DNA from 4 places in the Methylobacterium sp. BI1 genome. Region 3 is predicted to be linked to each of the others. Evidence: riboswitches for the same ligand, from Rfam matches in the RefSeq annotation. Region 3 holds a riboswitch; each other region holds the start of a gene.
The links. Region 3 has a riboswitch for cobalamin ahead of AC1MGR_RS09560 (TonB-dependent receptor). Riboswitches for the same ligand answer to the same signal wherever they lie in the genome.
Positions count from the first base shown of each region.

Region 1 (5,538 bases), 1.1 Mb from region 3:
GAAGCCCGCGGCCACGGCGGGACCGTCGATGACCGCGACCACGCCGTCCACCGTCACCCGCGAGCGGATCGCCGGCCACTGGAAGGCCTGGACCAGGGGCTTCGGCAGGGCGAGGCCCGAGGTCTCGATCAGGATGTGCTCGGGCGGATCGGCCCGGTCGAGGAGCTTGTTCAGGGCCGGCACGAAGTCGTCGGCCACGGTGCAGCAGATGCAGCCGTTGGCGAGCTCGACGATGTCCTCGTCGCCGCAGCCCTCGATGCCGCAGGCGGCCAGGAACGAGCCGTCGAAGCCGATATCGCCGAACTCGTTGACGATGATGGCGAGGCGCCGCCCGCCGGCATTCTCCACGAGGTGGCGCACCAGGGTGGTCTTGCCGGCCCCGAGGAAGCCGGTGACGATGGTGCAGGGGATCTTGGCGACGAGGGTCATTCGGCGGCGTCCGTAGTGCGGGGCGCCGCGAGCGGCGGAAACGGCGGGATGCGGGCGACGACGCCCTTGCGGAATTCCTGGGGCCGCGCCTTCCACGGCACGAGGCCGTCCGGCGTCTCGGCATAGAGCGCAACGCCGTCCAGGATGGTGCCGGCGGAGGCGACCGGGTCGAGGTCGCCGTAGATGTAGGTCCAGCGTCCCTGCGAGGCGACCGCCACGGTGCAGGGGCGCTTGCAGACCGAGAGGCATTCGACGCTCTCAACCGTGATGCCCGGGTGGGCCCCGGTGTTCACGGCTTCCTGGAGGGCGGCCAGCAGGCGGGCGCCGGCGCGGGGCTCGGACGTGTCGCCGGCCGCCCGGCAGGTGGCGCAGACGTAGAGCGTGACGAGCGCGATCTCGACCTCAGGCATGGGACGGCCGCTTCCGGCCGAACAGGCCCCAGGCCCAGCCATAGGCGAGCCCGATCACCGCCCAGAACACGAAGGCGATGCCCAGCGAGCGCGCGGCGAACTGCGCGGCGTAGGAGGCCGGCAGGTTCGAGGCGGCGTGGCTCGCCTCCGGTGCGCCGGCGAGATGCGGCGCGACGAGGAGCACGATGCCGCCCGCGATGGTGATCGGCGCCCGCCGGATCGCGATGAGGTAAAGGCCCACGGCGGTGGCCACGGCCGTCATCACCCACCAGAATTGGCGGTCGGCCAGGGGCGCGGCCTCCATGCCGGGCAGTTCCGGCGCGAGGCCGAGGGCGGGGGCCAGCGCCACCGCGAGGAAACCCCCGATGGCGAAGCGCAGGCCCGTCTCGGGACTGGGCTCGCGGTTGCAGGCGAGGAGCACAGCCCCGAGCAGGAGCGCGTAGCCCACGCCACCCACGAGGGTGGCCAGGGCCGTGAAGGCCATGCGCGGCAGGCCGGGACCGGGCTGCCATTCGGGCGCGACCTCGCCGCCCGCCACGGAGGGGTCCTTGGTGCCGTGATCGTGACCGCCATGGACCCGTACGATCAGCGAGGCGGGAATCGGCCGGACGGGCGCGGCGGAGGCCTGCGTCTCGTAGCGCTCGGCCGCGATGATGAGCGGCGAGGTGAGCGCGAGCTGCAGGCCCGTCGCGACGACAGCCGCGAGGAAGCCGGCGACCAGGGCCGCCGACACGAGCCGGATCATCATGGGAGTGTCTGCCTTAGGCGGGGGCGCTCAGTGGCAGGGGAAGTTCTGGCTGTGGCGGAAGTCATGCGCCGCATTGTGCAGCGCCATCGCCGGGGCGAAGCCCGCCATGAACACGAGGCCGAGGCCGAGGAAGGCGGCCACGAGCACGGCGCCGAGGCGCTCGTTGGTGCGGGTGCCGGTCAGGACGAGGGTGTTGGTCGACATCGGGTTCATCTCCTGGCCACCCCGCCGGCGGCCGTCAACGATAGGGCGTGGACGGCAGGTCCACGTTCGACGGCAGGTCTCCTGGCTCGCGGGTCGCTGGTCCTGCCGCCTTCCCGGATCGCTCCAGTGGCTGATGGCAGTCCCGTCTCCGCTCACAGTTGCGGGGGCAGCCGCGGTTTCAGGGTCGCCCCCTCACCGCATTCCCTTTTCACCCCGTTGCCGGGGCACCGTCCGATCCACGCTTCTACGCGGTTGCCGATGCGCTGACAACGCGGCCCGGGCGGGTTTCCCGCCTTTGACCGGAGGCCCCGATTTCGGGCACAGCGTTCCGCATGGCGCATCCGACCCCCCGTATGACCCTCGTGCTCGGCGGCGCGCGCTCGGGCAAGAGCGCCCATGCCGAGGCGCTGATCGAGGCCTGTCCGGCCCCGTGGCTCTACCTCGCCACCGCCCAGGCCTGGGACGACGAGATGCGGGCGCGCATCGCGCTCCACCGCGCTCGCCGCCCGGACGGCTGGATCACGCAGGACGTGCCGCTGAGCCTGCCGGAGGCGGTCGCCGCCGCGAGCGGGCCGGTGCTGGTCGATTGCCTGACCCTCTGGCTCACCAACCTGATCCTGTCCGAGGCCGACCTGGAGGCCGCCACCGCCGCCCTGCTCGCGGCCTGCGCGGCGGCCCCCGGCCCGGTGGTCCTGGTCGGCAGTGAGGTCGGCCTCGGGATCGTGCCGGAGAACGCCCTGGCCCGCCGCTTCCGCGATGCGGCGGGGCGCCTGCACCAGCGCCTCGCGGCCCAGGCGGACCGCGTCGTCCTCACGGTGGCGGGTCTTCCCCTGATCGTGAAACCCCAACCCGGAGCCACCCCATGACCGACGCCGAGACCGACGCCGAGATCGAGGCCGCGCGGCACCGCGAGAAGATGGAGAAGCGCAAGGCCGTCCAGGACGCCGAGGTGGCGGAGAAGACGATCGAGAAGGGGCTTCTCATCGTCAATACCGGGCCCGGCAAGGGCAAGACCACGGCGGCCCTCGGGCTGATGCTGCGGGCCCTCGGGCACGGCTGGCGCGTCGGGGTGGTGCAGTTCATCAAGGGTGCCTGGGACACCGGCGAGAAGCACGCCCTGAAGGCTTTCGGCGACCGGATCGACTGGCACACCCTCGGCGAGGGCTTCACCTGGGAGACGCAGGACAAGGCCCGCGACATCGCCGCCGCCGAGCACGCCTGGGCCAAGGCCCTCGACCTGATGGCCGATCCGACGATCCGCCTCGTGGTGCTGGACGAGCTGAACATCGCGCTGCGCTATGACTACCTGGACCTCGACGCCGTGGTGGCGGCCTTCCGGGCCCGCCGCCCGGATCTCCACGTCATCGTCACCGGCCGCAACGCCAAGCCGGCCCTGATCGAGGCCGCCGACCTCGTCACCGAGATGGGCAGCGTGAAGCACCACTTCGCCGCCGGGGTGAAGGCCCAGGTGGGGATCGAGTTCTGATGCGGGCGGCCATCGGTGCGGCCGTCGCGCTGTCCACGGTGATGGGAATGCACGGGCTCCGCGCCGATCCCGCGCCGTCCTGGCCGGCCAGCTATCTCGGCCGGGTCGAGGCCCTGGCGGTGATGGAGGGTCTGAACGCCCGGCTGCTCGCCAGCCGCTCCGCCACCGCGACCCTCGAGGGCTGGTGCGCCGAGCACGGCATGGCGGCGACGCCCCGGCTCGTGGCGAACCTGCAGCGCGGCGCGGACAAGCCGGCCTCGGAGGAGACGCGCCGGCGCCTGAATGCCGGCCCCGACACGGTGCTGCGCTATCGCCAGGTCCGGCTCGCCTGCGGCGACCACGTCCTGTCGGAGGCGGACAACTGGTACGTGCCAGAGCGCCTGACCCCGGAGATGAACCACCTCCTCGAGACCACCGATACGCCGTTCGGCCGGGCGGTCCAGGCCCTCGGCACGACGCGGCAGACCCTCGGCGCGGAGTTCCTGTGGCAGCCCCTGCCGCACGGGTGGGAACAGGCGGCGCCCCCGGAAGCGACCTGCGGCGACCTCGTGATCCCAGACCATCTGTTCCGGCACCGGGCCGTGCTGTTCACGGCGGAGCGGGTGCCGTTCTCGGAGGTCGTCGAGACCTACGGCGCCGCCGTCCTGGCGTTCCATCGGGCCGCGCGGCCGGCCGATCCGGCCTGCGCCACGTCCCCGTCCCCGTCCCCCTCCGCGCGGCCGCAGCCATGACCCGCGCCCTCATGATCCAGGGCACGGGCTCGGATGTCGGCAAGTCGCTGATCGTGGCCGGGCTGTGCCGGGTCTTCGCGCGGCGGGGGCTTCGCGTCCGGCCCTTCAAGCCGCAGAACATGTCGAACAATGCCGCCGTCACCGCCGACGGCGGCGAGATCGGGCGGGCCCAGGCCCTGCAGGCGCGGGCGGCCGGCGTGGCGCTCTCGGTCCACATGAACCCGGTGCTGCTGAAGCCCCAGAGCGAGACCGGCAGCCAGGTCGTGGTCCAGGGGCGCATGGTCGGCACCGCCAAGGCGCGGGACTACCAGGCCTGGAAGCCGCGCCTGCTCGCCTCCGTGCTGGAGAGCTTTTCGTACCTGAAGGCCGAGGCCGACCTCGTGGTGGTGGAGGGGGCGGGCTCGGCCTCCGAGGTCAACCTGCGGGCCGGCGACATCGCCAATATGGGCTTCGCCCGCGCCACCGGCACGCCGGTGATCCTGCTCGGCGACATCGACCGGGGCGGCGTCATCGCCAGCCTCGTCGGCACCCAGGCGGTGATCGACCCGGCCGACGCCGCGATGATCCGGGGCTTCCTCGTCAACCGCTTCCGCGGCGATCCCAGCCTGTTCGCCGACGGCATGGCCACCATCGCGCAGGCGACCGGCTGGCCGAGCTTCGGCCTGATCCCGCACTTCCCCGACGCGGCGCGCCTGCCGGCGGAGGACGCCCTCGGCCTCGCCGGCTCGGGCACCGGGGCTGCCGGGCGCAAGGTCGTGGCGGTGCCGGTGCTGCCGCGCATCGCCAATTTCGACGACCTCGACCCGCTCCGGGCCGAGCCCGACGTGGCGGTGGTGCTGGTCCGCCCGGGCGAGCCGATCCCGGTGGCCGACCTCGTGCTGCTGCCGGGCTCGAAGACCACCATCGACGACCTCGAAGCCTTCCGCGCGGAAGGCTGGGACATCGACCTGCGCGCCCATGTCCGCCGCGGCGGGCGGGTGCTCGGGCTCTGCGGCGGCTACCAGATGCTCGGCCGGCGCATCGACGACCCGCACGGAATCGAGGGCGCGCCCCGCTCCGTGCCCGGCCTCGGGCTCCTCGACATCGAGACCGTGATGACGCCGGTGAAGCATCTGGCCGCCGTCACCGGCACCAGCCAGCCCGACGGGGTGCCGTTCGCCGGCTACGAGATGCATGTGGGCGACACCACCGGGCCGGACACCGCGCGCCCGGCGATCCGGTTCGCGGACGGGCGCTTCGACGGCGCCGTCTCGGCCGACGGCCGCGTGACCGGCACCTACGTGCACGGCCTGTTCGCCGACGACCGCCAGCGCGGCGCCTGGCTCGCCCGCCTCGGGGCGGCCCCGAGCGGTCTGGCCTACGAGGCCGGCATCGAGGCGGTGCTCGACCGGCTGGCGGATCATTGCGAGGCCCACATCGCCTGCGACGCGCTCCTCGCCCTGGCGTCGTAGCGGTCGGACGGATTAGGCTCGGCGCCGGAACGCCCGCCCCGAAGCGGGCGCGGCGAGGAAGCACCCGATGGTCCCGGCC
Region 1 is NZ_CM155267.1:933,461-938,998, forward strand. Features, by position in the region: gene cobW (cobalamin biosynthesis protein CobW) at 1-429, opposite strand, end outside; gene AC1MGR_RS04525 (DUF1636 family protein) at 426-839, opposite strand; gene AC1MGR_RS04530 (CbtA family protein) at 832-1,587, opposite strand; gene AC1MGR_RS04535 (CbtB domain-containing protein) at 1,615-1,791, opposite strand; cobalamin riboswitch at 1,846-2,038, opposite strand; gene cobU (bifunctional adenosylcobinamide kinase/adenosylcobinamide-phosphate guanylyltransferase) at 2,145-2,657, shown strand; gene cobO (cob(I)yrinic acid a,c-diamide adenosyltransferase) at 2,654-3,277, shown strand; gene AC1MGR_RS04550 (hypothetical protein) at 3,319-4,008, shown strand; gene AC1MGR_RS04555 (cobyric acid synthase) at 4,005-5,459, shown strand; gene AC1MGR_RS04560 (MFS transporter) at 5,527-5,538, shown strand, end outside.
Region 1: linked by a shared signal. The riboswitch ahead of AC1MGR_RS04535 (CbtB domain-containing protein) and the one ahead of AC1MGR_RS09560 (TonB-dependent receptor) in region 3 are both predicted to bind cobalamin.

Region 2 (5,538 bases), 2.5 Mb from region 3:
AAATCCTCGGCCACCCGCGTCACGCCGTCGGCATGGGTGCCGACGATGTCGACCCGGTCGCCGGTCCGGGCCCGGATCTCGGCCAGGTCGTCCGGATGGGCGAACACAACGCGACGCTCGCCGTAGACGCCGCGGTAGCGGTCGTCGAGGCCGTAGATCGTGGTGTTGTACTGGTCGTGGCTGCGGAAGGTCTGGAGCACGAAGGTGTCGGCCGCCCGCTGGGCCTGCTGGTGCTCCGTCGCCGCGGGGAGGGGATCGGCGGAGAAGGTGGCCCGGCCGGTCGGCGTCTCGAAGCTGCGCTCGGCGGCGAGGTTCTTCAGCATGAAGCCGCGTGGGCGCCGGACGCGCAGGTTGTAGCCGGTGAAGCCCGGGATCGTGCGCTCGATCAGGTCGCGGATGCGGTCGTAATCGTCGGCGAGGGACGCCCAATCCACCCGTGCCGAGCCGACCGTCGCCGCCGCCATACCGGCGATGATGCCGATCTCGGAGCGAAGCTCGGGCGAGGCCGGCTTGTTGATGCCCCCCGAGCCGTGGACCATGCTCATGGAATCCTCGACCGTGACGATCTGGGTCTTGCCCTTCGTGTTCCGGTCGATCTCGGTGCGGCCGAGGCAGGGCAGGAGGTAGGCGACGCGGCCGGGCACGAGGTGTGAGTGGTTGAGCTTCGTCGCGATGTGGACGGTGAGGTCGCAGGAGGCCAGGGCCTGGGCCACCCGGGCGGTGTCCGGCGTCGCCCGGGCGAAGTTGCCGCCGAGACCGATGAAGGCCTTCGACGACCCGTCGAGCATGGCCCGGATGGCGGCGAGCACGTTGTGGCCGTGCGTGCGCGGCGCGGGGAAGCCGAATTCCCGCTCCAGGGCGTCGAGGAGGGCGGCTGGCGGCTTCTCGTTGATGCCGACGGTGCGATCGCCCTGCACGTTGGAATGGCCGCGCACGGGGCACAGGCCGGTGCCCGGGCGGCCGACATGGCCGCGCAGCAGCATGACGTTGGCGAGTTCGCGGATGGTGGCCACCGAGTGGCGGTGCTGGGTCACGCCCATCGCCCAGGTGCAGATCACCTTGTCGGCCGCGAGGTAGACCTCGGCCGCGACCTCGATGTCGGCGCGGGCCAGGCCCGACTGGTCCTCGATCGCGTCCCAGGACGTGGCATCGACGGCGGCGCGATAGGCCTCGTATTCCGCGGTGTGGTTCCGGAGGAAGGTCCGGTCGAGACGCGACGGCCGGCCGGCGGCCAGCGCCGCGTCGTCGGCGGCGAACACCGCCTTGGCGATGCCCCGGAACGCCGCCATGTCGCCGCCGAGGCGCGGCTGGTAATAGTGGCTCGCCACCGGCGCGCTGGCGCCGCGCAGCATCTCGACGGTGTTCTGCGGATCGGCGAAGCGCTCCAGCCCGCGCTCCCGCACGGGGTTGAATACCACGACCTTCGCGCCGCGCTGGGCCGCGCGCCGCAGGTCGCCGAGCATGCGCGGATGGTTGGTGCCGGGGTTCTGCCCGACGACGAAGATCGCGTCGGCCTTCTCGAAGTCCTCCAGCAGCACGGTGCCCTTGCCGACGCCGATGGCCGCCTGCAGGGCGATGCCGCTGGCCTCGTGGCACATGTTCGAGCAGTCGGGGAAATTGTTGGTGCCGTAGTGCCGGGCGAAGAGCTGGTAGAGGTAGGCGGCCTCGTTCGAGGCGCGGCCCGAGGTGTAGAACTCGGCCTGGTCCGGGTGGTCGAGCCCGCGCAGGGTGGCGCCGATCTCCGCGAAGGCGGCGTCCCAGCTGGTGGCGACGTAGCGGTCGCTCGCCGCGTCGTAGCGCATCGGGTGCGTCAGGCGGCCCTCGCCCTCGAGCGCGTAGTCGGTCCAGCCGCGCAGCTCGGTCACGGTGTGCTTGGCGAAGAACTTCGGCGGCGTGCGCTTGTCGGTGGCCTCCCAGGAGACCGCCTTCACGCCGTTCTCGCAGAATTCGAACGAGGAGCCGTGCTCCGGGTCGCCCCAGGCGCAGCCGGGGCAGTCGAACCCGTCGGGCTGGTTGGCCTTCAGCATGGCGCGGGCGCCCGACAGGGGCGCCCGGCTGCCGAGCAGGTGCTTGCCGCAGCTTTTCAGGGCGCCCCAGCCGCCGGCGGCGGAGGAACGCTTCGGGGACGCGGCCGGGTGATCCATCGGGGAGTCCTGAGGCAGGGGGCTGAAGCACGGCTGGCGCGGCCGACGATCGGGCGCCAAGCGGAGCAGTCTCCCTTCAGCGATATCGCGATGCACAGCGCGCGCTCAATCACGCGAAAACGCAGGCCAGTCATGCCGTTAGGGGTACCATGCGTTTTTTGCAGGGCGGGTGAAGGGCGGGTTAAAACCGTTCCAGACCGCGCCGCGGCATCGGCGCAGGATCCACCCTGGCGGCGGGCCCGCCAATCGCTTAACCCTCCGGTCGAAACGGCGCGGGAGGACGGGCAGGATGCGGACGCCGGTGAGGATCTTCGCGGCGGCGGCCGTCGGCCTCGCGGTCGGCCTCGCGGTGATGGCACATGACCGGCAGATCGGTGCCGAATGGGCCGTGTCGGCCGAGCAGATCGCCGACGCGCAGGCCTACGGCAAGCCGGGCGTCGAACTGCCGCCGGGGCACATGGTGACCGAGCCCCAGCGCAGCGAGGGCGCGGAGCGGCTTCCCCTGAAGTGGATCCTGCTCGGCCTCGCGGCCGGCGGCGCCGTCCTGGCCGGGACGGGCCGCCGGCGGGAGCCGGCGCGGAAACCGGAGGGACGACGCTGACGCGCGGCCTGCCTCGTCCGGCGCCTGTCGCCGGCCGGGCACACCGGCCTGAAAACCCCGTCCGGCCATTGACGGCGCCCCCGCGCATCGGGCCTCCTGCCACCCGACGGTTCCTCTTCGTCGAGGATCAAAAGGGAACGCGGTGAGGACGGGAGTCCAAGGCTGCGGCTGCCCCCGCAACTGTAAGCGGCGAGCTCCTCATCAGCACGTCACTGGGTGAACGGTCCGTCAGGACCCGGGACCTGGGAAGACGATGAGAGGGCGGTGACCCGCGAGCCAGGAGACCTGCCGTCAGTCGTGGTCACACGCGAAACGCATCGGGCGGGGTGTCCTGGTGGGTGTCGGGGTGGATGCCGTTCGGCATCCAGGCCGGCCTCGTTCGCGGTGACGTGCCACAGACGTCGCCCGAGGTCCCATGTCGTCCTCTCGTTCCCGATCGTTTCCCCGTTCACGGCCCAGCTATCGATCCTGGCTCCTGGCCTCCTGCGCCGGCCTCGCGTCCACCGGCGCCGCGCTCCGCGATGCCGGCGCCCAGACCGCGCAGGCGGACCTCGCCGAACTCTCCGTGACCGCCGAGGCGCCGCCGACCGGCGGGGCCGGACCGGCCGCCAGTGCCGGGTTCGTCGGCGGGGTCACCGGGATCGGCGGCGGCCTCCGGACCGTCGATGCGGCGAGCGCCGGCGTGATCTCGGGCGCGGCCCTCAACAGCCGGCCGATCACCCGGCCCGGCGAGGTGCTGGAGAGCGTGCCCGGCCTCATCGTCACCCAGCACTCCGGGGAGGGGAAGGCCAACCAGTTCTTCCTGCGCGGGTTCAATCTCGACCACGGCACCGACATCGCCATCTCGGTGGACGGCATGCCGGTGAACATGCGCACCCACGCCCACGGCCAGGGCTATGCCGACCTCAACTTCCTGATCCCCGAGCTCGTCGGCGCGGTGGAATTCCACAAGGGACCGTACTTCGTCCGCGACGGCGATTTCGCCTCCGCCGGCTCCGTGCGGATCGACTACCTCGACACGGTAGCGCGCAACCTCGCGCTGACCTCGTTCGGCAGCTTCGGCTACAAGCGCGCCCTCAGCATCGCCTCCGCGCCCCTCGGCGAAGGCCACCTGCTCGTGGCCGGGGAGGCCCAGACCTATGACGGGCCCTGGGACGTGCCGGACCGGCTCGCCAAGCTCAACGCCGTCTTCCGCTACAGCCAGGGCACGGCCCTCGACGGCTTCGCGCTGACCGGCATGGCCTACTGGGCCAAGTGGAACGCCACCAACCAGATTCCCGAGCGGGCGGTAGGGGAGGGCCTGATCGGCCGCTTCGGCTCCCTGAACCCCACGGATGGCGGCGATACCGGCCGCTTCTCCCTCTCGGGCCGCTGGAGCCGGACGAGCGACGCCGGAGTCACCCGGGCGAGCGCCTACGTCATCCGCTACGGGATGAACCTGTTCAACGACTTCACCTATTTCCTCAACGATCCGGTGAACGGCGACCAGTTCCGCCAGCGCGACAGCCGGGTGCTCGGCGGTGGGGAGGTCAGCCACACGATCCAGGGCAGCCTGTTCGGCCTGGCCATGGAGAACGAGATCGGCCTCCAGACCCGGACCGACGCCATCCGGGTCGGCCTGTTCAACACCACGGCCCGGCAAGTCCGCTCCACCGTGCTGGACGACCGGGTGCTGGAGGCGAGCGCGGCGCTCTACTACGAGAACCGGGTGCGCTGGACCGATTGGCTGCGCACCAGCGTCGGCTTTCGCGCCGACGGTTTCCACGCCGATGTCCGCTCGGACACGCCGGCCAATTCCGGCACGGCCCGGGACGGCATCGTCAACCCGAAGCTGGGGCTCGTGCTCGGCCCCTGGTTCGACACCGAATTGTTCGTGAACTACGGCGGCGGCTTCCACTCGAACGATGCCCGCGGCGTCACCGCGACGGTCGATCCGACGAGCCCCCTCTTCAACATCAGCCGCTCGCCCTTCCTCGTGCCCTCGACGGGCTCGGAGATCGGCCTGCGCAACCGCAGTCTCAGTGGGTTGGAGACGGCCGTGACGCTGTTCCAGCTCGACTTCGCCTCCGAGAACCTGTTCCAGGGCGACAGCGGCACCACCGAGCCGAGCCGCCCCACCCGCCGCTTCGGCGTCGAGTGGACCAACCGCTACGCGGTCACGCCCTGGCTCTCCCTGGAGGGCGACCTGACGGTGACGAACGCCCGCTTCGCGGACCGCGATCCGATCGGCAACCGGGTGCCGGAGGCACCGACCACCATCGCCTCGGCCGGGTTCACCTTCGGCGAGGGGCCGGGCTGGTTCGGATCGATGCGCGTCCGCTATTTCGGGCCGCGGCCGCTGATCGAGGACAATTCGGTGCGCTCGCGTCCGACGGCGCTGGTCAACGGCCGGGTCGGCTACAACTTCGACAACGGGATCAGCCTGTCCCTCGACGTGCTGAACCTGACCAATGCCCAGGCCGACCAGATCACCTACTTCTACACCTCCCGCCTGCCGGGCGAGGCGGCAGACGGCGTCGCCGATCGGCACTTCCACCCCGTCGAGCCGACGGCGGTGCGGTTGACGTTGGCGGGGCGCTTCTAGGCCCTCGGACGGCCGGGTGTCTCGGGATCCGGCCGTTGTTCAGGCCCGTGGCCTCCGCTCACGCGTCCAGCTCGAGGTGGCGGGCCACAATCCCGGTGCCGTCCCTCTCGGACTTTGTCACGGGCGGGCCTGGGCGTCCGCAAGGGAATCGTTGCACCGGCCTCGACAGAGGTACGCACCGGACGCGGCGTCCCGGATGCGAGGCTACG
Region 2 is NZ_CM155267.1:4,518,985-4,524,522, reverse strand. Features, by position in the region: gene AC1MGR_RS21360 (FdhF/YdeP family oxidoreductase) at 1-2,144, opposite strand, end outside; gene AC1MGR_RS21355 (hypothetical protein) at 2,434-2,745, shown strand; cobalamin riboswitch at 2,836-3,052, shown strand; gene AC1MGR_RS21350 (TonB-dependent receptor) at 3,161-5,329, shown strand.
Region 2: linked by a shared signal. The riboswitch ahead of AC1MGR_RS21350 (TonB-dependent receptor) and the one ahead of AC1MGR_RS09560 (TonB-dependent receptor) in region 3 are both predicted to bind cobalamin.

Region 3 (5,538 bases):
GAGGTCGTCCAGCCGTGAACCCGTCGATGCCACTTCCACCGACATCGCTCGTGCTCTCGGCATAACCAACACACAGGCTGAAGTCGCCCGAAATGAGTTGTCGATGCGGGGGCTTATCCGCGAGGCGCTGAATGGATTTGGCTCCCGCGAAGGATGGGTCCCGCGCTTGCCCCGGTAATTACGGACACCGATGCCGCTGTTTCCCTCGTCGTTCCATCTTGGAGCGAGAGCGGCATTGGTTAGGGGAGCCATGGTCGCTCCTCATTGCCATGGCTCCCCGCACCCATCGTACCTGCGCCCCGTGACACCGCAGGTACGATGAGAAGGTCTTGCACAGCCCGCCGCCGTAGGACCTCCTCACATCCTTTGAGGTCGCCCCCGTCTCAGGACAGGGCGTCAGACGCTGGCACTGCCGCGAAGCTCGTCACCCTCCCCGGTGCCAGCGTCTTTCCCAATCCCTGCACGCATCAGCCCCCGGCCCGTTGCAACGGGTTGCACTCAGCACCTGCGTCCGGGTCCGCAGCAATAAGACCGATAGAGAGTAAGATGATTAGAGACTTCCAATACCTGTCGCCCCTGGCAGCGCTGCAACCCGTTGCATTTCCTACTGAGAGCTTGTCGATGCCTATCGACCGGACCAAGCCGGTGAACCGGCACAATAGCTGGCTCATGCGCGAGTACCTGGGCATCGAACCGGTTGCGCTGGACGACGTATGCTGGGAGAACACCTGCATCTCCCTCATCGAACTTGGGCTAGACCACGATTGCATCGAAACGCGTGCAGCCGCGCTGATGCTACCTCCGGGGACCCCTCTCGACAGCGATCAACTGTCTGAAAGTGGCCTGAGCCCCGAGATCGTAGACCGCCGGCAAAAGTGGCTCGGCCTTACAGGCAAGACTGATCCTGCCCTTGCGCTCCGTGACACGCTGATCGCCAAGGAGCGTTGCCAGCGCGGCTTGGGGTTGGTCCCTGACATGATGCCTGCGGATGCGGCTACGCCAGCATCTCGGCCTGTCGCATCTGAGCGCGGCCCATCCATTGCTGGATCACTGATGCAACCCGTTGCAACGACCATCGACACCGACCTGAGTGAGCACGACCTACGATGCCTGGATACCCTTGCACGTGTGCGCCAGGGTGCAACGCACGTGACGCTGGCCGAGGCATTCGGGAAGGACCCTCGGACGATCTCTCGGTGGATTATCCGCGCCCGTGAAATCGAACGTAATCACCTCAATGCAGCGCGACCGGCCGATATCCTCGCTGATACGAACGCGACCATGGAGGCTAAGTGCGCCGATCTCGAACAGTTGTATGCCAACGCACTTGCGGCAGGCTCTGTTTCCCAGGCCGTGGCGCTCTCCCGCGAGTTGCGTCGATGGCACCGAATGCGGTTCGACCTCGCGCACCGTTCAGGATTGTTCAATGGCTACATGCACCCCGCTGTCTCAGCGTCAGATCATGATGCTGAGATGCAATCGAGTAGGGCTCTTTGACCCCTCTCCGCAGTGAAAGCCATCACCCCTCTTGGTAGTCTGGCCAGGACCGAAACAGGGTGATGATGTCCGGCAATGTCCGGATTAGCAGAAATCTTCGTGTCCGGTCTCGGACTGCCAGCCCGCTTATTGCAACCCGTTGCAGCACGCCGGCACCCCGTGCCTCTATAGAGCAACACAAGATGACCTTGCAGAGCACGAACACCAGCACGAGCAGCGCGTCTCTGCCCATCATTCGCCTACGCTCACGCACCGGCATGAAGAATATCCGCTCCCACAGCACAGCCGTTCTATTCGCGGCTGGCGATGCGCGGCACGATAGGATTAAGGCCAGCTACACGGCACGCGTGCTGGTTGACCCCGCGTCCATGCCGGACATGCTCTCCGAGATCGGACCCCGCGATGATGAAGGCCTTTTCGTGGGTACGGTCCTACCGAACAGCCTCAACATGCGCCTTCGGCCTCGTCTCAATGCGTCTCGCAAGCCCATGTGGCTCGTGAATGGGCGAGGCAACGCAAGGTGCCGGCCCGAGGCCGGCTTCATCGACATAGACCTGGAGCTTGACCTGAACCCAACGCGCTTCCTCGCGCACCAGCCAGATCCATCGCTTGCCGCTATCTCAGAGCGCGACCCTTTCGAGGCCCTTCGGGTTAACTCATTCACACGCCGCCAGCTTGCTCTCACGACGCTTGACGGCAACGACAACATCTTGGTTGGGCTAGATCGGCTCGGAGGCGAACGCTTCGAACGTCGAGCCATGCAGTGGCAACATGTCCTAAGTGCCTATCTAGCCCATCTGCGCTTGGCGCTGCATGCCACGATCATGCCCGAAGGCTTCGCGACGGCGCTGGACCAGGAGAAGCTGACGCTCACACAGGTCGAGACCTACTACGAGTTCAGTGCCGCCGATGCTGTGTCCACGGTAGGCGACCTGTCCAGATTGCTCATGTCAGCCGATGGAGCGGGCCGGCTGTTCCAGCGTTCCGAGATCGGCGGCACCTCGAATGCACGATGGATGAAGCTGCCCCTGACGGAGGACATCGTCGCCAAGGTCTACGCCAAGACCCACAACCGTGTGCGCGTCGAGATCACTTACACCAGCAGGGTTGAGCAGGTCGTGGAACGCGCTGGCGTAGCTCGGGATGCCAGTCCGATCGTCAAGCTGATGACCCTCAATACCGACGCGGCGCGCCGCCTCGAAACGTTCTGGGACGCCCTCATGACCCTCGATGCCTTTGATGCTTCCGCTACCGACGTGTGCGATTTTATGGCGCGCCTCAACCGCGCAGTGCCGGAGGCCAACCGACGGCTCATGCTGTCCCTAATCGCCAACAACCGAGGTGTGACCGCCACGGCCAGTGAAGGGTTCGCGCCGCCAGCCGTATGCCGTGCGCTTGTGCGTGAGGGCATTCTGACCCCAGCGAGGGCGCGGCAGCGCGCCGAGGCCAGGTTTGCGCTCACGCCAGCGTGGTCAGGCATGTTCGACCGGCTTTTGGACCGGGCAGACGCGTCCCCACCACGAGCCTTCCATTGATCCGGTGCAACGGGTTGCAAAATGGGTCCCCCACGTTCATGCACTGCGCGAGTGGATCAAATCAGATGTTTGGTATCACCGTAGAAGGTCCGCTGCGGGTGTATTTCCGCCAGTCCGCTCTCAGGCAGCAAACGTTCGAAGCAGGCGTTACGCGGTCACCCCAAGCGAGCGCTCCTAAGGGTTCGCTTGTCACCTACCGAGCACACAGACCCGGAAAGTCTCGAACCGGCATTGACGCTGTGTCGCCTGATGAGGCTCCTTGTGCCTGACGGTTCCTCCTTGGAGGATCAAAAGGGAACGCGGTGAGGGCTTTGGCCCGATGCCGCGGCTGCCCCCGCAACTGTAAGCGGCGAGCCCATCATCAACACGTCACTGGATCTGCGAGGATCTGGGAAGACGATGAGAGGGCTGTGACCCGCGAGCCAGGAGACCTGCCGTCAGTCGTGGTCACACGCGAAACGCATCGGGCGGGGTGTCCTGGTGGGTGTCGAGGCGTTCGCATGTCGCGGGCGGACCGGCGTCTTCGCGGTGACGTGCCACAGACGTCGCCCGAGGTCCTATGTCGCCCATTCGTTCACGGCCCGCCTACCAAGCCCTTCTGCTCGCATCCTGCGCCAGCCTCGTACCCTACAGCGCTCAGGTTCAACGAGCCTCTTCCCAGGCAGCGGAAGCCAATCTTGCCGAACTCTCGGTGACGGCGGAGGGGCCACCCACCAATACGACCGGGCCTGCCGCGAGCGCAGGGTACGTCGGCGGTGTCACCGGCATCGGGGGTAGCCTCAGAACCGTCGATGCGGCGAGCGCTGGAGTGATTTCAGGCGCACAGATCAACAGCCGCCCCATCACACGACCCGGCGAGGTGCTGGAGAGCGTGCCGGGCCTAATCGTTACCCAACATTCCGGAGAAGGGAAGGCCAACCAGTTCTTCCTGCGCGGGTTCAACCTCGACCATGGCACCGACATCGCCATCTCGGTCGACGGCATGCCGGTGAACATGCGGACCCATGCCCATGGGCAGGGCTACGCCGACCTCAACTTCCTCATCCCCGAACTTGTCGGCGCGGTCGAGTTCCACAAGGGGCCGTACTTCGTCCGCGACGGCGACTTCGCCTCGGCCGGGTCGGTGCGGATTGATTACCTCGACAAGGTGGACCGTAACCTCGCCCTGACCTCGTTCGGCTCCTTCGGTTTCAAGCGAGCGTTGACCATCGCCTCCGCGCCGCTCGGCCAGGGCACCCTCCTCGTGGCCGGCGAGGCCCAGACCTATGACGGTCCGTGGGACGTGCCGGACCGCCTACGCAAACTCAACGGCGTCGTCCGCTACAGCCAGGGCACGGCGCTGGACGGGTTCTCGCTCACCGGAATGGCCTACTGGGCCAAGTGGAATGCCACCAACCAGATCCCGGAGCGGGCGGTCTCGGAGGGCATCCTCGGCCGCTTCGGCACCCTGAACCCGACCGACGGCGGCGACACGGGCCGCTTCTCGCTCTCTGGGCGCTGGAGCCAGACCAGCGATATCGGGATCACGCGGGCCAACGCTTACGTCATCCGCTACCAGATGAACCTCTTCAACGACTTCACCTACTTCCTCAACGATCCCGTCAACGGTGACCAGTTCCGCCAGCGCGACAGCCGGGTACTCGGCGGCGGCGAGGTCGGCCATACCTTCCAGGGCGACCTGTTCGGGATGCCGATGGAGAACGAAATCGGCGTCCAGACCCGAACCGACAGCATCCGGGTGGGCCTGTTCAACACCACGAACCGGCAGTATCGCTCGACCGTCCTCGACGACCGCGTGCTGGAGGCGAGCGGGGCGTTCTACTACGAGAACCGGCTACGCTGGACCGACTGGCTCCGCACCAGCGTCGGCTTCCGGGCGGATACCTACTACGCCGACGTCGTATCCGACACGGCGGCAAACTCCGGCAAGGCGCACGATAGCATCGTCAATCCGAAGCTCGGCCTCGTGCTGGGTCCCTGGTTCGATACCGAGTTGTTCGTGAACTACGGCGGCGGCTTCCACTCGAACGACGCTCGCGGCGTGACCGCCACCGTCGATCCGGCAAGCCCGCTGTTCAACATCAGCCGCTCGCCCTTCCTGGTGCCCTCGACGGGGTCTGAGATCGGCCTGCGCAACCGGACCATCGCCGGCCTGGAGACGGCGGTGACGCTATTCCAACTCGACTTCGCCTCCGAGAACCTGTTCCAGGGCGACACCGGCACCACCGAGCCGAGCCGCCCCACCCGTCGCTTCGGCGTCGAGTGGACCAACCGCTACGCGGTCACACCCTGGCTTTCGCTGGAAGGGGACCTGACGGTCACCAACGCCCGCTTTGCGGACCGGGACCCTGCCGGCAACCGGGTACCCGAGGCCCCGACCACCATCGCGTCGGCCGGGTTCACCTTCGGCGAGGGCCTGGGCTGGTTCGGCTCCATGCGTTTTCGGTACTTCGGACCGCGCCCCCTGATCGAGGACAACTCAGTCCGCTCCAAGCCGACAGCGCTG
Region 3 is NZ_CM155267.1:2,045,205-2,050,742, reverse strand. Features, by position in the region: gene AC1MGR_RS09575 (hypothetical protein) at 1-178, shown strand, start outside; gene AC1MGR_RS09570 (hypothetical protein) at 547-1,497, shown strand; gene AC1MGR_RS09565 (hypothetical protein) at 1,680-3,032, shown strand; cobalamin riboswitch at 3,285-3,485, shown strand; gene AC1MGR_RS09560 (TonB-dependent receptor) at 3,592-5,538, shown strand, end outside.

Region 4 (5,538 bases), 1.2 Mb from region 3:
GCGAGCGCAGCATCTCCAGGGCGGCGTAGACGCCGAGCCCGAAGACCGCGATCAGGGTGATGCCCAGGAGCGTGGTCTCGTTCCGGCTCGGCAGCACGCGATCGTAGATCTGCAGCATGTAGAGCGGGCTGACGAACAGCAGAAGGTTGATGAAGAACCCGAAGGCGACCGCCGTCGCCAGGACGGGCCGCATCGCACGCAGGCCGTCGCTCAGCACCGACCGCGTCGTCTGCGTGTTCATGCTGCGCTCTGCATCCTCGTGCGGGCGCAGGCGACGCGAGATCTGAGCGTCCCCGGCGATCCCGAGTCTGAATTCTTCATCCGCCGATGATAGCGCAGTTTGGACTGTTTCCAACAAGCTTGCCGGCGACGCCGCCGGGCCGTCCACGACGGGCAGCGCGACCGGGCCGCGACCGCGCGCGGGCGCCGGCCGGACCGGCGCCGTCTGGACAGTCTCCCGGGTCCTGCTCTATATGGAATTTACTGTACAAATTGATCGTGCCCCAACCATCGCTGCCCGAGGAGGGATGTCCCGCGTGTACGCTCACCACCAACGCCTGGATTCGGAGGGGGTGCTGGAACTGCGCCGGGAGGGCGGTCGCTTCCTGAAGAACCTGCGCGAGGCACGCGGCCTGTCCCAGCGCCAGCTCGCCGCCCTGGTCGGGGCCGAGTACTACACCTTCATCTCGCAGCTGGAGACCGGACGCGGCCGGATCCCGCCGGATCGCTACCGCGCCTGGGCCGCCGCCCTCGACGTTCCCGCCAAGGACCTCGTCCGGGACCTGATGCGCTTCTACGATCCGCTCACCCACGAGATCCTGTTCGCGGACGACGCGGCGGCGCCGCCCCCGAACGGCTGAGGCGCCCCGGGCCCGCGGCCCCGGGCCAGCCCCCTGCAGTGTCGGGGAGAGATGCAGGTTCAGGGACGGACCGCGTCCTCCTGCACCGGTGCGTCCGCCTTCTGGGTGGTGCGGGCGCGCTCGGCCCGCAGCTCCCGCTCGGCCATCAGCCAGAACTCGACCTCGAACCCCTCGGGGCGGTGGTTGCGCTCCCAGATCTCATGGGCGCGCTCGCGGATCCGCTCGAACGTGATCCCGTCCTCGGACATCGTGCTCTCTGCTCCTTCAGTCTCGGTCACAGCGTCACAGCCCGGTTCTTCCTGCTGGGCCAACGCTTCACCGCGGGATTTGTCCCCCGATCGGCGCGCATACGCCCCGGCCGACCGCCCACGGGGCGGTTGCCGAACCCCGGACGGGTTTGACTGCGGTACCGGAAACGGCCTAGCTTATCCGCGACGGTTCCTCTTTATCGAGGATCAAAAGGGAACGCGGTGAGGACGGGCGTCCGAGGCCGCGGCTGCCCCCGCAACTGTAAGCGGCGAGCCCATCATCAACACGTCACTGGGTGCCTTGCATCTGGGAAGACGATGAGAGGGCGGTGACCCGCGAGCCAGGAGACCTGCCGTCAGTCGTGGTCACACGCGAAACGCATCGGGCGGGGTGTCCTGGTGGGTGTCGGGGTGGATGCCGTTCGGCATCCAGGCCGGCCTCGTTCGCGGTGACGTGCCACTTCGCGCGACCCGTCGCGTCAGCCGTCCCGTCGATGCCCGTCCTCGCCCGCGCGTTCCGCTTGCCCACGCCCGATCCGGCCGCTCCGCGCGGCCCGGACGCGGCTGCGTGGCGGACAAGACCGCGTCCGGCACCTTTCAGCGATTGTAACATTATAACATTCGCTTTAGCGAGGAGGGCTCGTCGGTCCCGACCGATGCCCGCGCCCTGTCCCGGTTGCCCCATGCCCGTCGCACAGACCCAACTCCGCACCGCCAACGCCCCGCGATCCCGCCAGGATCTTCCCGTCGGGCTCCTTCCCGGCGGGTTTCTTCCCGTCGGAATTCTGCCCGTCGGGGTCCTGCCCACCCTGGTCCTGCCCCTGGCGGCCCTCCTCGGCGGCCTGCTGCCGATATCCGCCGGGGCTCAGACCCGGGAGTCCCAGACGCAGGGAGCTCTGCCGGCCGTGACCCTGGAGACCCTGGAGGTCTCGGGCTCCGGTCGCGGCGGCCCGGCCCCCGCCGAGGGGCTCAACCTGCGCAGTCCCGCCCGCAGCGCCAGCCGCCTCGGGCTGACGCCACTGGAGACCCCCGCCAGCGTCGACGTGATCGCGGGCGAGACCACCCGCCTGCGCGGCCAGAACACCGTGGCGGAGGCCGTCACCCAGAACGCCACCGGCATCACCACGGTGGCGGCCCCGGGCAACGGCAACGGCGCCTTCACGGCCCGGGGCTTCGCCGGCCCGAACTCGATCCAGCAGCTCTACGACGGCACCCGCCTGTTCGTCGGCGCCGGCACCGTGACCTTCCCGTTCGACACCTGGAACGTGGAGCGCATCGAGGTGCTGCGCGGCCCGGCCTCCGTGCTCTACGGCGACGGCGCCATCGGCGGCGTGGTCAACGTGGTGACGAAGAAGCCGGTCTTCACGCCCCTCAACGAGGCCCGCGCGGCCCTGGGCTCGGACGGCCTCGCGCGGCTCGCCCTCGATTCCGGCGGCCCCATCGGCGAGGCCCTGGCCTACCGCCTCAACATCAGCGGCAACCGCGCCGAGGGCTGGATCGCGCCGGACGGCAGCTTCCGCAACCTCGCGGTCTCAGGCGCCCTGACCCTGCAGGCGACGCCGGACCTCGCCGTCACCCTGAGCCATGATTTCGGCTATCAGGAGCCGACCCGCTACTGGGGCACGCCCCTGGTCAACGGGCGCATCCTCGAATCCATCCGGTTCAACAACTACAACGTCCGCGACGCCCGGATCCTCTGGACCGACAACTGGACGCAGCTGCGCGCCGAGTGGACGCCGAGCGCCGACGTGACCGTGCGCAACACCGCCTACCGGCTGCAGAGCCGGCGCCAGTGGCGGGACGTGGAGCAATACGCCTTCAACCGCGACACCGGGCGGATCGACCGCTCCGACTACCTCGAGATCTACCACCGCCAGGAGCAGATCGGGAACCGCCTCGACGCCACGGTCCGCGGCAGCCTGTTCGGGTTCCGCAACGAGGTCCTGGCCGGGTTCGACGTGAACCACATCGCCTTCCGGCACACCAACAACTTCTTCTTCGACACCAGCACCAGCGTCGATCCCTTCGCCTACGACCCGGGCACGTTCCCCGCCGAGGGCCGGGCCCGGCCGGCCTACGCCACCAGCACCTCCCAGGCCTCCGTCTTCGCCGAGAACCGCCTGATCCTGTCCGACCAGGTCTCCCTGCTGGCGGGCGTGCGCTACGACGCGCCCGTCCTGCACCGCACCGACCTCGTCACCGGCGCCAGCTTCGACCGCGACTTCCGGGCCCTGAGCTACCGCTTCGGCGCCGTCTACAACCCGACGCCGCTGCTGGCGCTCTATGCCCAGTACGCCACCGCCACCGATCCCGTCGGCAGCCTGATCTCCCTGTCGCAGAGTCTCGCCAACTTCCGGCTCTCCACCGGCGAGCAGGTCGAGGTCGGCGCCAAGGGCGTCGCCTTCGGCGGCCAAGTCGAGTGGACGCTCGCCGGCTACCGCATCGTCAAGGACAACCTGATCTCGGCGGTGCCGGGCCAGCCGACGCTCGCGACCCAGGTCGGGCAGCAATCCTCGGTGGGCGTCGAGGCGGCCCTGAGCCTGCACCTCGCCGAGGCCTGGCGCATTGACGCCAACCTGGCGCTGCTGCATGCCCAGTACGACCGCTTCGACCAGGCGGTCGGCGGCACGGTGGTGTCCTATGCCGGGCGCCAGCCCCTCGACGTGCCGGAGCGCGTCGGCAACCTCTGGGTCAACTGGGCCTTCGCCCCGGCCTGGGAGGCCCGGGTCGGCCTGCAGCACGTGGGCGAGACCTTCAGCGACTTCGGCAACCAGGCCCCGCGCCCGGCCTACACCCTGGTCAATGCCGGGCTCGACCATCAGGTCACGCCGGATTCGCGCCTGTCCCTGCGCGCCTACAACCTGTTCGACACGATCTACGCGATCAGCGGCAACGCCGTGAACGGGGTCGGCACCAACTGGCTCCTGGGCCGGCCGCGCTCCGTCGAGGTCGCCTACAGCGTCCGGTTCTGATGCGGGCCGTGCTCAAGCCCCTGAAGCGCTGGCTGATCCTCGGCCATCGCTGGCTCGGCATCGCCACCGGGCTGTTCCTCGCCGCCTGGGTGCTGTCGGGGCTGGTGATGCTCTACGTGGCCTTCCCGGCCCTGACCGAGGCCGAGCGCCTGTCCCGCCTCGCGCCGATCGCCTGGGACCGGGTCCTCCTCGGCCCGGACGCGGCCCTGGCCCGGGCCGGCCTCGCGGCGGAGCCCGGCGGCCTCAGCCTGTCCATGCGGGCCGGGACGCCGGTCTACCAGGTCACCACCCGCGACGGCGCCCGGCACCCGGTCTCGGCCGAGACCGGGGCGGCCCTCGGCCCGATCGACGCGGCGGCGGCCCGGGCCCCGTTCGGCGCCGGCGCCACCGTGCGGGCGGTGACCCGCGACCAGTGGACGGTGCGCGACCGCTACGACCCGGTGCGCCCCTTCCACGTGGTGGCGCTGAACGACGACGCCGGCACCGAGCTCTACGTCTCGGCCCGCACCGGGGCGGTCGTCCTCGACACCACCCGCCGGGAGCGCCTGTGGAACTGGCTCGGGGCGATCCCGCACTGGTTCTACCCGACGCCCCTGCGGGCGCGGGCGGAGCTCTGGCGCGGCGCCGTGCTGTGGGTCTCCGGCCTCGCCACCGCCGGGGTGCTCAGCGGTCTCGCCCTCGGGATCTGGCGCCTGCGCCTGCGACGGCCCTACGCCTCCGGGGCGGTGACCCCCTATCGCGGGCTCGCACGCTGGCACCACCTCCTCGGCACCCTCGGGGGCCTGAGCCTGCTGAGCTTCGTGGCCAGCGGCTGGCTCTCCATGAATCCGAACCACTGGTTCTCGCCCCGCACGCCCCCGGCGGCCCTGCGGGAGGCCTATGCCGGCCCCCCGGCGCCGATCGCCCGAGAAGCCCTGGACGCGCTGGCCCTGGACGCGCTGGCCCGGCCGGGGATCGTCGAGGTCCGGTTCACCCGGGTCGACGGCCGGAACGTCCAGGTCGCCGCCGATGCGCGGGGCCACCGGGCGGTGGCGCCCGCGCCCACGGAGGCGACCCTGCGCGCCGCCGCGGCCCGCGCCCTGCCGGAGGCCCGCCTCGCCGCGGCCGAGACCCTGACCGCCTATGACGCCTACTGGTATCCCCACCACGACACCCGGCCGCTGCCGGTGCTGCGCCTGCGCTTCGACGACCCGGCCGGGACCTGGCTCCACGTCGACCCCGAGACCGGCGCGCTCCTCGACCGCCTCGATGCCAGTGGCCGGCTCCAGCGCTGGCTGTTCGAGGCGCCGCACCGCCTCGACTTCGGAAACCTGTTCCAGGCCCGCCCGGCCTGGGACGCGGTGATGTGGCTCCTCAACGGCCTCGGCGCGGCCATCGCCCTCTCGGGCGTGGTGCTGGGCTGGCGCCGCCTGCGCCGCACGATGCGGACGGGGTAGGGGGCCTCGGCCGACCGGGCGG
Region 4 is NZ_CM155267.1:3,263,203-3,268,740, reverse strand. Features, by position in the region: gene AC1MGR_RS15340 (type I secretion system permease/ATPase) at 1-241, opposite strand, end outside; gene AC1MGR_RS15335 (helix-turn-helix domain-containing protein) at 537-860, shown strand; gene AC1MGR_RS15330 (DUF2934 domain-containing protein) at 920-1,108, opposite strand; cobalamin riboswitch at 1,279-1,480, shown strand; gene AC1MGR_RS15325 (TonB-dependent receptor) at 1,792-4,080, shown strand; gene AC1MGR_RS15320 (PepSY domain-containing protein) at 4,080-5,516, shown strand.
Region 4: linked by a shared signal. The riboswitch ahead of AC1MGR_RS15325 (TonB-dependent receptor) and the one ahead of AC1MGR_RS09560 (TonB-dependent receptor) in region 3 are both predicted to bind cobalamin.